Regions from separate parts of the Vibrio cortegadensis genome, predicted to be linked through region 3. Evidence: predicted binding sites of a transcription regulator. Region 3 holds the regulator's gene; each other region holds the start of a gene.
What was found. The regulator PurR, encoded in region 3, represses purine synthesis genes. The targets are predictions, from matches to a motif close to TNANGNAAACGTTTNCNTNA.
Positions count from the first base shown of each region.

Region 1 (3,218 bases), 1.2 Mb from region 3:
TTAGGTGATGCAGGCGATAAGATCTTCGGTACTAAATAATCTCTACCTTGGTAGGGTTTAAAATCGATTAGAAAATAAAAAGCCATACCGATTAAGGTATGGCTTTTTTTGTGTGCTCGATTTTTATTCGATTTTCAGCGAAAACTAACGCTCACTCTCTTCCATTTGAGCATTATCGACAATATGGTTTTCACCCATCTCATGGGGCAAAATTAAGTTAAGTAGGATTGCGACAATACCACATAAACTTACGCCTTGTAGGCTAAAGTCACCTACACCCAGAGCCATACCACCAATACCAAAGACTAGCGTTACAGCAACGATGACTAAGTTGCGAGACTTGTGCAGATCCACATTGTTCTTGATTAGAGTATTAAGGCCAACCGTTGCAATTGAACCGAATAGCAGAATCATAATACCACCCATAACAGGCACAGGAATGGTCTGTAATAGCGCGCCAAGTTTGCCAACAAGTGCAAGAACAATCGCGGTAATCGCCGCCCAAGTCATAATGACAGGGTTAAATGCTTTGGTCAGCATTACTGCACCAGTGACTTCACTGTAAGTTGTATTCGGTGGCGCTCCAACCATAGAGGCTGCAATTGTCGCAATTCCGTCGCCAGCAATGGTTCTGTGTAGACCTGGTTTTTTAAGGTAATTTTTACCTGTTACGTTAGAGATTGCGAGCATATCACCTACGTGTTCAACTGCTGGTGCAATGGCGACAGGGATCATGAATAAAATCGCGTTGATGTTGAATTCAGGGAACGTAAAGTTTGGCATTGAAAGCCAAGATGCCTGTGCAACAGGAGTGAAATCAACTACGCCATAGAATAGGCTTAAGACATAACCCGCTAAGATACCGCCAGCAATAGGTAGTAATCGAAGAAAGCCTTTACCGATAGTGCTGATTGCAATAGTCGTGAACAGCGACACACTCGAAATCCATAATGCCGCGCTACCATCGATAAGTTGAATTGCGCCATCGCCACTCTTACCTAGCGCCATGTTTACCGCTGTTGGTGCAAGACCTAAACCAATCACCATAATCACTGGGCCAACCACAACTGGTGGAAGAATCTTATGAATGATCTCTACGCCTTTCACCTTGATTAAAGCACCCATCAATACATACACAACCCCAGCGGCCATTAAGCCACCCATGGTTGCGCCAATTCCCCAAGTTTGAATGCCGAACATGATTGGTGCAATAAACGCAAAAGAAGAAGCTAAGAAAATCGGGACGGTACGTTTGGTGATAAATTGAAATAAAAGTGTACCAACGCCTGCGCCAAATAGAGCAACGCTTGGATCTAACCCTGTTAATAATGGAACAAGAACTAATGCGCCGAAGGCGACAAATAGCATTTGTGCACCTTGAATTGCATTTTTCATATTTGGTATCCCTGTAAGTCTGAAAATAAAATTTGCAGGATTCTACCACTCTGCAAACGATTGCTTTAGTGTTTTGATCAAAAAAAACTGGCAAATAGCAAAAAAAGTTAATGTTTGTTGAGATAATCGACAATAAAGGTGCAAATTTTCACCTAGCGCTGAAGTTGTTGTCTTGCTCCTGCATTCATAGTTGCTTATCATCAACGCTTAAGTACTAATTTTTAGGATTACTATGCGCAACTTCGCTCTACTGTTTATGGGATTACTATCCTTGCCAACTTATGCATTGACTCAAGTGGATCTGTATCGTTCTGAAATCGTTATTAATAATGAAGAGAAGGATGCGGAAACAGTGGCTCGTGTTCAAGGCTTGCAACAAGTTATTGTAAGAGCGACAGGTTCGACGGTGGCACTTGAAAATGAAGTGGTTCGTAAAGCCCTAAGGCAGAGTGCGCAGTATTTAACTCAAATGGGGTATGGCGAACTTGATCAGCAACAAACGCTAAAAATGTCATTTAATGGTCCACAATTACGCGCATTATTAACTCAGGCTCAGTTGCCTTATTGGCCAGAGAGTCGTGCCAATATTTTGGTGTGGTTGGTAGAAGAGCAAAATTATGACCGAATCATTAGCTGGGAGCATTCACCTTCTGCATTGATTACGTCTATACGAGAACAAGCGGATGCTCGTGGCCTACCTATTACCGTTCCTGTCGGGGATTTTGATGATATTACTGGTATCGCGGTTTCTGACCTGTGGGGCGGTTTTGTTTCACCAATCAGTTTAGCCAGCCAACGTTATCCTGTTGATGCGGTCTTAGTATTGCGCGCTCAAGGTAATTCATTGCGCTGGACTCTGTATGACCAGCAACCTGAAGCGATCTCTTCTTCTCCTCGTTCACCTGTCTTTGGTCAGGAAAACGGTTCAGTATCTGAAATTAGTGCTCAGTTGATTGATCAGGTGAGTCAGTACTACGCGACAAAAAGTGCTGTGAATGTTGCAAGTGAATCTTCTGAATCTGTTTTAGCGCAATTCATCAATATTAAGAGTGCGGTCAGTTTCTTTCATCTAGAGAACCAATTGAAGTCTTTAAACTCAGTAGCTTCTATCGATATCCTTAAGATTCAAGGCGATGAAGTGACATTTCGTGTTCACTTATTAACATCGAAAAGTGAATTTGAGCAAGAGATGACTAACATTAAGCAAGTTGCGGCATTTACGTCAGAGTCTGACGTGGTGGAGACTGCGCCTGTTCTAACTCAGGAAACGACGGATCAAAGCACTAGCCTTGCGCAAGAAACGCTTCCTCAAACCGCGGTTGTTGAATCAGCAGTAGTAGCCACTAATGACAACGAAGCCTTTATAGCTGATCAAGTTAGCTTAACCGAAGATGTTCAGCCAAGTGAGCCTGTTATCGTATTCGAATGGATAGATAGATAGTGTTATCCCACTCTCTTCTGCTATGAATAAGAGATGGTCATGAAAAGAGCCCGCTAGCGATGTTAGTGGGCTCTTTTTCTATCGATGTCTCTATATTTGAGTCAATCTGCGAGTTTTTACTAGTCAGTGGGCTTTAACTTATGAGAGTTAGTCCTGGTTAAATTTCGCTTTTTCTTGCTTTTCTACTTCAGAAAGACGGTTTAGCTTTAAGCCCATCTCCTTGCCTCTTGCGCGAGCAAATAGAATATTCCCAGCAAAACATAGCATGGTGAGTACTAATTCGATCAGCGCTAGCCATCGCTCACCGCCATCAACATATAAGATGGTTAAAGCATGCAGGAAATACAGCATGAGAATGAAATTTGCCCATGCGTGGGTGTAA
Region 1 is NZ_AP025472.1:775,846-779,063, forward strand. Features, by position in the region: gene upp (uracil phosphoribosyltransferase) at 1-39, shown strand, start outside; gene OCV39_RS03640 (uracil-xanthine permease family protein) at 145-1,395, opposite strand; gene OCV39_RS03645 (DUF2066 domain-containing protein) at 1,628-2,836, shown strand; gene OCV39_RS03650 (DUF2069 domain-containing protein) at 2,984-3,218, opposite strand, start outside.
Region 1: OCV39_RS03640 (uracil-xanthine permease family protein) is a predicted target of PurR. The motif match lies at 1,444-1,463, and genes of this name have one in related genera.

Region 2 (3,218 bases), 590 kb from region 3:
GGCTGAGTCGATTTGCAGAAGAGGTTTGGCTGTTAGAAGCAAAATAGTGCTGAAACCGTGTGAATCTTTAGTGACGGCGTAACAATGTAATATTTGCTGCAAAGGCTTAGTGGAAAGGAATCCTAGTGGAAACCTAACGCTTTGCAGCAAAAGTTCATTAAGTAAGGGCTTATTTAGCCAAAACCTATCTATCCAGAACCTATCTAACCAGAACCGATCTAAACAAAACCTAGCTAGCAAATATTCATCAAGCACAGACTCGATAGCATTCCTAACATTGTTGGCCTAGAAATGAATCGTAACCTTACTGGCACTCAGTATGGCAGCGTCAACGGCTTCTTCGATAGTCTCACGACGAGTCAATGCCACACCTAGACGACGCGTTCCATCAATGTCCGGTTTCCCAAATAATCTGATTTGAGTTTGAGGCATTGCCAGTGCATCCTGCAAACCGTCAAAGCAGATGTTGTCCGAAGTACCAGCCGCAAGAACAACAGCAGATGCCGACGGACCATATTGAGTAATGGTGTTGATTGGCATACCAGTGAACGCTCGAACATGCAGAGCAAATTCAGACAACTCTTGAGAAATCAGCGTGACCATTCCGGTATCATGTGGGCGTGGAGAGACTTCATTGAAAACAACGTTATCGCCCTTTACAAACAGTTCTACCCCAAAGATGCCATAACCGCCTAGCGCATTAACTACCGACTCTGCGACACGCTGAGCTTCTTTAAGTGCACTTTCAGACATACGCTGAGGCTGCCATGATTCACGGTAGTCGCCATCTTCCTGACGATGTCCAACAGGCGCACAAAAATGTACACCATCGACAGCACGCACCGTCAGCAGCGTTATTTCATAATCAAAATCGATAAAGCCTTCAACGATGACTCGACCAGCGCCAGTGCGTCCGCCTTCTTGCGCATAATTCCAGGCACAATCAATATCGTTCTCGGTTTTTATAACACTTTGCCCCTTACCTGACGAACTCATGACAGGCTTGACGACACAAGGTAGCCCTACAAACTCAACGGCGGAAACAAAATCTTCATAAGAATCAGCAAAACGATAAGGAGAAGTTGGTAGCGATAACTCTTCGGCAGCTAAGCGGCGGATCCCTTCACGGTTCATCGTCAGCAGAGTCGCTTTCGCACTAGGCACCACATTCAATCCATTCGCTTCTAATTCGACCAGCTTATCAGTAGCAATTGCTTCAATCTCAGGAACAACATAATCTGGTTTTTCAAGCTCGATGACTTTCTCCAGAGCTTTACCATCTAACATATCTAGAACATGGCTACGGTGCGCGACATGCATTGCAGGAGCGTTAGGGTAGCGATCACACGCAATGACCTCTAAACCCAACCGCTGACATTCAATGGCGACTTCTTTACCAAGCTCGCCAGAACCTAGTAATAGAACACGAGTTGCGCTTTTGCGCGTAGCTGTACCAAACATGTTAACCCTTAAATTTATGCTTTTCAGAAAATGACTGCGGCGATAATACTGCATTCAAATCAAGAAGCAAACGTTTGCGCAACTGTTCGGTGAAATTTTAAACGTAAAAAAGACGCTAATGAATAGCGTCTTTCTCAAAATGTAATCATTACGATGCTGAGTTATGTATCGTTACTTCAACATCGCTTGATTATGCGCGTCTCGAATTACAGCGCAGCATAACTAACAGGGATATCAGGGTTAATCGCTTCAAGTGTAGACTGAGTGTCTGCAAGGTGGCTGATTGCCCCTTCTGACATTTCAACTAGAGCAGCAGATTCAATATCCTGAATATCATTACCAGCCATCAGTAGTTGTACAATCGCAACTTGAAGTGGTGGTAGGCTAGGGTTGAATGCTGCATTTTCAGCGTAAGCGCCTAGGTAAGTATTTCCGTTGCTCACTTTAATCGCGACACCACTAAGGTTTTTAGTGTAAGGCGCATGGCTACGGTTTAAAGCACCCAGAGCACTGACAATAAGTGGATCACTGTCAGAGGTGGTTGCTTGGTGATCAGTTTTTGTCATCAAGCCAGAAGTAATACCAAGATCAGCAGGGCCGAATGAATCTGGAAGGTACTGTTGAAGTGACATCTCTTCGCGTTCTGGAAGTTGGATCATCAACTCTTTTGCTGTTGTCAATTCATTCATAAACTGGCGACAGTGGCCACATGGGCTAAAGTTGATGGTAATGTCGCTCAGTCCCTCTTCACCTTTCATCCAAGCGTGGCTGATAGCCGACTGTTCTGCGTGAACAGTTTGACCAAGTTGTGCGCCAGCCACTTCCATGTTTGCACCGAAATACAAACGGCCAGAAAGACCTCGAACTACCGCTCCAACATAAAATTTGGAGATTGGTGCGTAAGAGTAAGCCGCAGCAAATGGCAGTAGTGCAATGCGCAGTTCGTTATCTTTCATTTGAGTAATAGAAAGAAGCTCATCAAACTGCTCTTTTGATATTGTCGCATCAAAATTGTCAGCAAGAAGAATAGGAGATAAGAACTCTGTAATGTTAGTTGGTGCGGCTTCTAATGCCTGAATAATGCGACTCTTCATGGTGAATCCTTGTATAAGCGTTGAAGTTAATTCTATGACATCAGTAAAATGATGCTGAGGCGCAGGTCACATTATCAAATGTAACGAGGTGTTCTGTTGCAATATTAGAGTGAGGTCACACATGATAACGATTACAAGGGGAAAATTGTTATTCACGTCATGTATTGTTGCCCCTGACTGCGACACAAAGTGGGCGAAATGAAAGAGGATAAGTGGTAAATGGTCAATCGCTGATGATTAATTGACCACATTTAAGGCGAGATTAGAGAATCAACGCCTTTATGATTGAAAGCCTAGTCTTAATCTGAAAGCTTGGTCTTAATTTGAAAACTTAGCCTTAATTTGAAAGCCAAACGGCCAAATCAAAGAAAGAGGGTGCAAGAATAGAAGTAATCACACCGCACAAAACTAAGGCCAAAGAGCTAAACGCAGCATCTTTGGGATCGGTTTCTGCACATGTCGCAGTGCCTAATGCATGAGAAACGGTTCCCATGGTTAAACCTTTTGCAATCGGATGTGTGATATTCAGTAAGCTATAAATAGGGTAGGCAGCAATCGCTCCAAACAAGCCAACAATGAGCACCAAAATCGCGGCTATTGCAGGTTCTCCTCCTAAGTGACTTGAGACTTCCATCGCAATTGGGGTGGTGACCGACTTGCCTA
Region 2 is NZ_AP025472.1:1,374,147-1,377,364, forward strand. Features, by position in the region: gene OCV39_RS06550 (thiopurine S-methyltransferase) at 1-47, shown strand, start outside; gene purT (formate-dependent phosphoribosylglycinamide formyltransferase) at 286-1,461, opposite strand; gene cdd (cytidine deaminase) at 1,668-2,555, opposite strand; gene OCV39_RS06565 (LrgB family protein) at 2,893-3,218, opposite strand, start outside.
Region 2: purT (formate-dependent phosphoribosylglycinamide formyltransferase) is a predicted target of PurR. The motif match lies at 1,524-1,543, and genes of this name have one in related genera.

Region 3 (3,218 bases):
TAAAAAAACCGCAGCAGAAACGCGGCGGTTTTTTTGATGTGTCGACTAGTTTAGGTCGCTGATTAACTCATTTCGCCTTTCTTGCGGAACGACTGACCAATGAGTGCCATTTATTGCGCCCTCAAGAGCCCATAACAGCTCAACGCTGACAGATGATGAGTGAGTTTGTCTAATTGCTTGGAAAGCGGTTAGAGAGCCTTTGCTGTGCAATTCTTCAACTGTTGCGATACCCGCTTTTTTAAGCATGCGCTCGGTAGCAAGTCTAAGATTAGGTAAATCTTTTAATCGATTTGGCTTAGCCGATGATTGCTGGCTTTTTTCTTGCTGTGCGAATTCTAATGAAGCAACTGCAGTTTTTAAGATTTGCTCAGGTGTATCCCAGCAATTTTCAGGCAAAGCAAAATACTTAGTAACAACGGGGAAACCACGCTTTTTGTAAATGTATGGCTGATAACCTTGTTCTTGGAATTGCTTAGTTGAATCTTTATCAGCACGAATATGTAGTTGATCATTAACTACTAGTGCGAACATTGTGTCATTGGCAAAAATACCAAATCCACCAAACATTGAGCGGGACTTGATAGCGCCAAGTTGCTCAAATAACTTCATAGAGTCTTTTAATACTGGTTTATCCATGCTGTATAGTCTCGGTGTAAAGGATTACGCCACCAAATTTCAGGTCCGAGATAATAGCTAAGTGATGCAAATGTACTGTCAACGAAACGTTAAACTTTGTTTGCATACTTGCCATCGGTAACCCCGCTACCTACCAAATGGTTTAGGCCGGAGGCTTTGCGTCCTATTTTTTCAAATAGTTTGCCCTGTGCGTGACACTCATAGCATATAGGAAAATATTGAATAGGTATCACATTTTAGGTTTTAAAATGAGACATTGGTCCAATAATTCATGAGCTTGATGTGGGTTGAGTTGCAGTTTAGGTGTTGTGAATGCGCACTGATTAATACGCATTCATTTGAGTATTTTAATTAAATAAGTTTTTTTACCGTATCCCGAACTACGATTTCAGGGTGCATTTCAAAGATGCGTTTATCGTGCTCTTTGTCTTTGATTCGTTCCAATAAAATCTCAAATGCAGTTTTACCAACACGTCTTTTTGGTTGGTGGACTGTAGTTAGTGGTGGAGAGAAATATTCTGCTAATTCAATGTTGTCGTAACCAATAACAGAGATGTCGTCAGGGATTCTAATCCCTTTCTGCTGCAAGCGGCTCATCAATCCTAAAGCCATTGTGTCATTGAAACAGAAGACAGCCGTTGGGCGATTTTCCATATTCACAATTTTATCAGCAGCAAGTACTGCAGTATCACATTCAAAATTGCCTTCGATGATCCAATCTTCATTCACATCAATATCGGCACCCTTGAGAGCTCGTCGATAGCCTAAAATTCGCTCTTTACATGCAACCTTATCGAAATGACCACTTAAGCATGCAATATCGGTATGACCGTTATCAAGCAAGTACTTAGTCGCAAGGTAAGCGCCTTCTTCAGAATTATCGATGATCTTATCGGCTTGCGAACTTTCAGGGCCCCAGTCCATGATCACTTTAGGGATATCAGAGTGACGATCTAACATCTCTTTTAGCTCTTCAGTTAAATCTGAACACATGACTAACATGCCATCAACACGCTTTTCGGCAAGCATGCGGATATAATCACGCTGCTTTTCGTAAATTCCACCAGTATTACAAAGAATCAGCGTGTAGCCCTGTCGATAACAGTAACTCTCAACGCCATCAATTACTTCTGAAAAGAATAAATTGGTAGATTGAGTCACGAGCATACCAATGGTGCGTGTGGTATTACATTTTAAACTTCTCGCAACGGCACTTGGAGCATAGTTTAATTCGTCTACCGCTTTCATTACCTTTTCTTGAGTCGTTTCAGCAACAAATCGAGTTTTGTTGATGACGTGAGAAACGGTAGTTGTGGATACGCCTGCTAAGCGTGCGACATCTTTTATTGTAGCCATGGTGTTATCCTGTCGAGGTGCTACTTAATACAGTGGTTAACTCATATAATAGTCAACCAAGTAGCGTAAATACTATCTCTTAATAGCAATTGCCGATTCACGTTACTTCACATCGTGAATCATCGAGAGATAGCAAGGTATTAAGAAACACAAAAACCGCCTTATATCAGCGGTTTGCATTTGTAATCATATTTTATCGTTTGCGGTCACAATTTTAGACCGCAAACGCTTCACTGGCAATGGATATTGGACCAGTTTAGTGGGTGTTGTCACATTTAATTATAAGAGGGTCAATACAAAACTACCAAGTGAAGTGAACCTAGTCTCACTTGATAGTTTAAAATGTGATAAATAACCACGAATTACCGATGGGAATTATAAATTTGAGAGGTTATTCGCCTGTTAGGTATTGGCAATCTAATTGGCAGAAGGCGACTAATACTTGAGCTACGCTTGCATAAAAACCAAACTCATCATATTGATCGCATTTAGCACTAAACTGTGGGATCCAAGAAAGGATATGAGTTTGAATGAAAGATTCTTGCTCAATTAATGCATCATCAAGGTGTTTCTCTTGCTCAAGCTCATTTGAACGAATAATTAAATTACCTAAAAAGTCGAGTTCAATGGCAATGTGGTCTGCTGGTTCATTCAATGATTCACTCACTGCAATGCCGTGCTTTGACATTAATGCTGCCATCTCTTGAGCCGGAACATCATTCAATAAACCTTGCTTTCCAATGTACATAGAAGCGTATGGAAGAGCGGCGTTCTTATCTGATTTTAAAAATAGATCACAATAGTCAGCGGAAAGCTCTAATTGAGCGTCTTCACGGTTTTGTAAGCGATTAAGGGCGTCAACTAACTTGTCTATTGAAGGTTTAAGTGTTTCGTTTTCACCTAAGCCAGTCAGAAAAGTGCGAATCTCTTGAGAGTTATAGCTGTCTAACTCTTGTTGAGTTAACTCTTTTGCGAAAAGGCTAGATAGCCACCAGTAAATCTCTGCACGCTTTTCATTGAATGCTTTTGTTTCGATCATCGTTATTGCTCCGAGTATTATTCTCACTATAGTCTAACCAATAAAAATGAATAACAGTAACTACATTAAATAAGAAAAGTGACTGAATATGACTAAATATTAACGCGTGAGCTATGCTTGTCTTGAATCAAGAAAAAATGATCTTTCCTGATTTTAAACCATCTATTGCTAGAAATATTACTATTTA
Region 3 is NZ_AP025472.1:1,962,811-1,966,028, reverse strand. Features, by position in the region: gene OCV39_RS09265 (TfoX/Sxy family DNA transformation protein) at 46-636, opposite strand; cyclic di-GMP riboswitch class I at 750-831, opposite strand; gene purR (HTH-type transcriptional repressor PurR) at 988-1,992, opposite strand; gene torD (molecular chaperone TorD) at 2,384-3,031, opposite strand.